Regions from separate parts of the Mesorhizobium sp. RSR380A genome, predicted to be linked through region 1. Evidence: predicted binding sites of a transcription regulator. Region 1 holds the regulator's gene; the other holds the start of a gene.

Region 1 (3,412 bases):
CGCGGCGGAGCCTGCCGCCCAAACATGCCGGCGATCTTGAGTGGTCGCCCTTGAACTGTCAAACATTATATATAATTCACCCATTGAAAGGCTTTGATATATAATGATCCGCCCGAGCGTTTATGTCTGATGGATCACGATGCTGGATGACGAGCAGACCTCGAAGACGGAAGTGGCCTATCGCCTGCTCAGGCGCGATATTCTTGCGACCCGGCTGGCGCCTGCCGCGCCGTTGAAGCTGAGCACGCTGCGCAACACCTACGGCATCGGCTGGACGCCGTTGCGCGAGGCGCTGTCGCGGCTGGAGGCGGAACGGCTTGTGACCGCCATCAGCAACCGCGGGTTTGCGGTCGCTCCCGTCTCTCGGGCGGAGCTCGAGGATTTGGCACGTGCGCGGCTGGTGGTCGAACTGCCCCTGCTGGTGGAATCGATCGAGAAGGGCGACCGTGAGTGGGAAGACGCGGTCGTTGCCGCCCACTATCGTCTCTCACGGTGCGGGTCTGTTCTCGACGATCCATCGGATGATGCGGTCGACGCGTGGTACGAAAAACACGATGCCTTCCATGCGGCGCTGCTCAGTGCCGCGACATCCAGCTGGCTGCTGCGCTTCAATGCAACGATTTCCGACCAATTGCATCGCCATCACCGCTTTCTGGGTCTGGCCCCGACGCTGCGCGCCGCCGCCGGCCGCACGGACGGACACCGGAAGGCCGTGGCGGCCCTGCGCGACGCCGTGGCGATCGAACACCATACCGCCCTGATGGAAGCGGCCCTCGATCGCGACGTCGAACGTGCGAAAACTCTGATGACCGCTCACATCGGCTACACGCTGCGGGTCTATGCCCAGAGAGAACCCCGCGCGGATGCTGCGCAGCCCCGTCCGAAAAGGAAGCGGCGATCGTAGCCGACGACGCAGGGCACTTTGTCTTCGTTTCACCCCGTTGCTGGCAACTGGGCGCAGGCGGCGCTCGCAGCGCCGAACGTTACGCTGAACAAAACGTCAACACATTCATTAAACTTTAAAAGGTTGCGGAACACAACTGGAACAGATAGTGTTTGTTCTGGGTTTGTTTTTTCTGATTCTGGTTTCAGAACCCTTGGGGGCCGCGATGCTGACGCGCAAACAACATGAGCTTCTGATGTTCATCCATGAACGCCTGAAGGAGAGCGGAATCCCGCCGTCCTTCGACGAGATGAAGGAAGCGCTCGACCTCGCCTCCAAGTCCGGCATCCACCGCCTGATCACGGCGCTTGAGGAGCGCGGTTTCATTCGCCGGCTGCCGAACCGGGCGCGCGCGCTGGAAGTGCTGCGGCTGCCCGACTCGATCGCACCAGGCCTCAATGCGGCGAGGAAGTTTTCGCCGAGCGTCATTCAGGGCAGTCTTGGTCAAACCGGCCAAGGGCAAGGCGGCCAAGGACAAGGCGCGTTGGGCCAAGGCGGTCTCGGCCGCCAGATCAAGCCGGGCTCGCCGTCGCGTTCGATGTCGGCCGGCAATGACGATGCCGTTTCCGCGATTTCAATCCCGGTTATGGGACGCATCGCCGCCGGCGTGCCGATCGACGCCATCCAGCATCAGACCCATTCGATCTCGGTGCCGCCCGATATGATCATGGGCGGCGAACACTACGCGCTCGAGGTCAAGGGCGATTCGATGATCGAGGCCGGCATTTTCGATGGCGACACGGTCATCATCCGCAATGCCGACACAGCCAGCCCCGGCGAGATCGTGGTGGCGTTGGTCGACGATGAGGAAGCGACCCTGAAACGCTTCCGCCGCAAGGGCGCCTCGATCGCCCTGGAAGCCGCCAACCCGGCCTACGAGACCCGCATTTTTGGACCGGACAGGGTGAAGGTGCAGGGCAAGCTTGTCGGATTGATCCGGCGCTACTGAGCCGGCTTGGGTTTGTACTTTTCACGCTGGTTGTAAGGCGGCAGGCCGCGCGCTTCGCGGGAGAAGCGGCGTTGCTCGTGCCAGGGGCGATACGGCTTGTCGACGGCGAAGCGGATGGTTGGCGCTGCAGCTGCCGATTGCGGATCGAAGAAGACGGCGGCGCTGCCGTCGCGGGCCAGCTGTTTCTTCGTCACGACCAGCACCAGCGGGTCGCGGCACGGATTGTAGGCGGTGGCGTCATCGATGACGATCAGGCTCGCGAAGGCACAGGCCGGCCGCGCCGTCTTGCGGTCTTTCGCAAGCGCTACAATGGCTCCGGAAGGGTGCCGGGCGATACAGAGATCGCCGGTGCAATAGAAGGGCGAGCCGGGCGGCAGATCGAGCGGATCGAGATCGAACCGCGTATCTGTTGACTCGAAAATCTCAGGTGGGATAATGGTTTCGGCCCGCAGCGCCCGTTTCCAATTGTCCGTGGTGAATTCGTTGGAGCGTTCGCGGTTGAGGGCGAGTTCGCCGCCACCGATCGGCATGGCCACCAGATGCGCATCCTCGGATATGAGCACGTCGGGCGTAAGCACCTGCGGCACCGTCAACAGGCCGGCCAGCGCGAAAGGCACGGCCGCCAACCTGAGCCAGGTGGTGGCCATGGTGGCGATGACGAGGGCGACCGCCACCAACAGCACCGAGCGGATGGAGATCAGCCCGACGGCGTCGACCGGCGAGCGCTCGGAAATCCAGGCCGATATAGCGATCATCGCCATCAGACCCTTGCCCATCACATAGAGGAACGGCCCGTCGGCGCCGAACGGCATCGCCAGTGCGCTGAGCACGGCAAAAGGCATGACGATCAACGAAACAATCGGCATCACGGCCAGATTGGCGATCAGGCTGAGCGGCGACACACGCTGAAAATGCCAGATGGCGAACAGCAAGGTTGCACTGCCGGCGATGATCGAGGTCATGGCGAGGCCGCCCATGGCCAGCGCGAATTTTCGCGACAGGAAGCCGACGAAGGAGCGCTTTGCCGGCGGCGTTCTCACCTTGTCGGCGCGGTAATCGGCCCAGCCGGCATAGGCGCCGACAAGGGCGGCGGTGGCAGCAAACGACATCTGGAAGCTGGGACCGACCACCTCGTGCGGCGACATCAGGATGACGGCAATGGCGGAGATCGCCAGATTGCGCATGGTGAGTGCGGCGCGATCAAACAGCACGGCGACAAGCATGACCGCCAGCATGATGAAGCTGCGCTCGGCGGCAACCACGACGCCTGAAATGACGAGATAGGCGGCGATGGAGACGAGTGCTGCCACTGCTGCATATTTCTTGACTGGGCGGCGCGAAGAGAAATCGGGAAACAGCGCAAAGGCGCCACGCAGCAACGCCATGATGGTGCCGGCAACCAGCGCCATGTGCAGGCCGGAGATGGAGATGATGTGGTAGATGCCGGTGCGCCGCATCGCTTCGTTGACCTCGTCCGGGATGCCGGCGCGCACCCCGACAATCAACGCCGCGGCAATCTC
Region 2 (3,412 bases), 4.9 Mb from region 1:
CGAAGCGATCTTCGAATTCGCGCATCTGGAAGGACGCGCGGACCAGGATGGCCATGTCGTTCAGCTTGTGCTTGGCACGCTGGTAGGTCTCGATGGTTTCGCCGACGGCGCGCGCTTCCTCTTCGGAATCCCACGCGGCGTGGACATGCACCTTCTCGTCGTCCTCGGCGACCTTCTCGGTGAACAGCGTCTTGCCGAAGCGACCCTCATTGTGGGCGATGAGGTGCGAGGCGGTGCCGAGGATGTGCGCCGTCGAGCGGTAGTTGCGTTCCAGCCGGATGATGGTGGCGCCCGGGAAATCCTTGTCGAAGCGCAGGATGTTGTCGACCTCGGCGCCACGCCAGCCATAGATGGACTGGTCGTCGTCGCCGACGCAGCAGATGTTGACTTTGTTTTCGCTCACGGGCCGTTCCGCGCCTGCCGGCACAGGCCCTCCGCCCCCTCTTTTTTGCGCGCCTTCGGCGTCGCGGGAGTCGCCTCGCAACGGCTCGGACGCCTGGTCGGGCTTGCGGCCTTCGGCCGAGCGCGCTTTACCCTCCCCTGGATGGGGAGGGTCGCCGCGAAGCGGCGGGGAGGGGTGACTGGCGCCGGCGCTGCCACCCCCACCCGCGCCGCTACGCGGCGCGACCTCCCCCATCGAGGGGGAGGTAGGTCTTTGCGCCAGGAGCCGCAGCCACATGTATTGCGCGGTGTTGGTGTCCTGGTACTCGTCGACGAGGATGTATTTGAAGCGCTTGTGGTAGTCCTTCAGCACGTCCGGATTGGCGCGGAAGATGCGGATAGGGTGGCAGAGCAGATCGCCGAAGTCGCAGGCGTTCAGGGTTTTCAGCCGCTCCTGATAGGCCTTGTAGAGTTCCCGGCCCTTGCCGTTGGCGAAGCTGCGGGCGTCGCCCTCGGCAATGTCGGCGGGGCCTTGGCCCTTGTTCTTCCAGCCGTCGACCATCTGCGCGAACTGCTTGGCCGGCCAGCGCTTGTCGTCGAGGCCTTCGGCCTGGATCAGCTGCTTGATCAGCCGTACGACGTCGTCGGTGTCGAGGATGGTGAAATCGGATTTGAGCCCGGCCAGCTCGGCGTGGCGGCGCAAGAGCTTGACGCCGATGGAGTGGAAGGTGCCGAGCCACGGCATGCCCTCGACGGCTTCGCCGACGAGATGGCCGATGCGCTGCTTCATCTCGCGCGCGGCCTTGTTGGTGAAGGTCACTGCCAGGATCTGCGAGGGGAAAGCCCTGCCGGTGGCCAGGATATGGGCGATGCGGGTGGTCAGCACGCGGGTCTTGCCGGTGCCGGCGCCGGCCAGCACCAGGACCGGGCCTTCGGTGGTTTCCACCGCCAGCCGCTGCTCGGGGTTGAGGCCGTTGAGATAATCGGGTGCGCTGTTGGGTCCGCTGCGGGCCGCCATGGCGCGCGCGGCTATGCCCGACGGGGCCGCGGGCCGCGCATTGGGTTCGTCGAAAAAGGGCATGTCTTCCGCAAAGCCGGACATCTCCCCCGAATGTAGTGATTCGGGAGCGAAAGACCAGAAGTGTCTACGTTTTGTTCTGGTTTGGAAGTGAGATTCTGGGGCGCAGTGCGAATTTCATCGTCCCGACGCCCGACAATGTCGTGGAGGTGCTGCAGCGTGGGAGCGGAATGAAGTCGAGCGTTTGCTCTCGCCTTATGCTGGCAGGGCCAGCTTGACACACGCGGCCTGGGGGAGAAAGCTGGCGACAGGGCAGGGGCGGCTGCCCGTGAGGCGCTGCAAAGCGCATCAGTCGAAGGAGTATCGTCTTGGCTGTCGTCATCACCTCCCTCATCCTGTTCCTCATCGGCCTCGCACTTGGCGGCGGCGGCGTCTGGCTCGCGATGCTGGGCGGCAGCTGGTACTATGTCGTCACCGGTCTCGCCTTCCTCATCGCCGCATGGCTGCTCTTCCGGCGCAAATCGACGGCGCTCTGGCTCTACGCGGCGATCGTGCTCGGCACGCTGGCCTGGGCGGTGTGGGAAATCGGCTTCGACTGGTGGGAACTCGGACCGCGCGGCGGCATCATCGTGCTTCTGGCGCTGTGGCTGCTGACGCCTTGGGCAAGGCGGGGCCTGACCGGCCCCGACGCGCGAGCGCCGCTCATTCTGGCCGTGCTCGCTTCGCTCGCCGTCGCCGGTTATTCCATGACGGCCGATCCCAAGGACATCGCCGGCGACCTCAGCGCCGACAAGGTGACGCCGACTGCCGATCTCGGCGGCAACGTGCCTCCGGGTGAATGGCACTTCTACGGCCGCACGCAATTTGGCCAGCGCTATTCGCCGCTCGACCAGATCACGCCCGACAATGTCGCCAAATTGCAGCCGGCCTGGACATACCAGACCGGCGACGTGAAAGGGCCGGACGATGTCGGCGAAACCACCTATCAGGTGACGCCGCTGAAGGTGGGCGACGCGCTCTATATCTGCACGCCGCACAATTTCGCCATCGCCATCGATGCCGCCACCGGCAAGGAGAAATGGCGTTTCGATCCCAAGATCAAGCTCGACAAGGACCGCCAGCACCAGACCTGCCGCGGCGTGTCCTATTATGCCGATGCCAAGATCGCCGCCGGCCAGCCTTGCGCGACGCGCGTCTATCTGCCGACCTCGGATGCGCGGCTGATCGCGCTCGACGCCGCCAACGGCCAGGTCTGCCCGTCCTTCGCAGAGGCCGGCACGCTCAATCTGTTGACCAACATGCCGTATCCGAAGTCGGGCTATTATTACTCGACCTCGGCGCCGCTGATTGCCGGCGGCAAGATCATCATCGGCGGCGCGGTCAACGACAATTATTCGACGCAAGAGCCGTCCGGCGTCATCCGGGCCTTCGACGTCGACACCGGCGCCCTGGTGTGGAACTGGGATTCCGGCAATCCGGACCAGACAACGCCGCTGGCGGCAGGCCAGACCTACACCCACAACTCGCCCAACATGTGGTCGACGGCAAGCGCCGACGAGAAGCTCGGCCTGCTCTATGTGCCGCTCGGCAACCAGACGCCGGACCAGCTCGGGATGGCCCGCAGCGCCAATGTCGAGAAGTTTTCCTCCTCGATCACCGCGCTCGATCTGGCCACCGGACAAGTGCGCTGGGTGCGGCAGACCGTGCATCACGACCTCTGGGACATGGATGTGCCGGCACAGCCGACCCTGGTCGACATCACCACCGCTGCCGGCGTCGTTCCGGGCCTGGTTGGACCGACCAAGCAGGGCGACCTCTACGTGCTCGACCGGCGCAGCGGCGAGCCGATCATCCCGATCAAGGAAGTGCCGGCGCCGGGCGGCGCTGTCGAGGGCGATCACACGTCGCCGACGCAGCCGGTCTCGGATCTCTCCTTCAATCCGAGGCCGCTGACCGGCGCCGACATGTGGGGCATCACCATGTTCGACCAGCTGGCCTGCCGGATCGAATTCC

The links. The regulator LexA, encoded in region 1, represses DNA repair genes until DNA is damaged. The targets are predictions, from matches to a motif close to TGTTCNNNNTGTGTTCNG.
Region 2: a site for LexA is predicted at 1,524-1,541, ahead of ACYG9Z_RS03920 (ATP-dependent helicase). Genes of this name have one in related genera too.

The regions. Positions count from the first base shown of each region.
Region 1 is NZ_JBTTIB010000001.1:5,684,978-5,688,389, reverse strand. Features, by position in the region: gene ACYG9Z_RS27645 (GntR family transcriptional regulator) at 140-904, shown strand; gene lexA (transcriptional repressor LexA) at 1,110-1,892, shown strand; gene ACYG9Z_RS27635 (ComEC/Rec2 family competence protein) at 1,886-3,412, opposite strand, start outside.
Region 2 is NZ_JBTTIB010000001.1:788,247-791,658, reverse strand. Features, by position in the region: gene ACYG9Z_RS03920 (ATP-dependent helicase) at 1-1,483, opposite strand, end outside; gene ACYG9Z_RS03915 (glucose/quinate/shikimate family membrane-bound PQQ-dependent dehydrogenase) at 1,768-3,412, shown strand, end outside.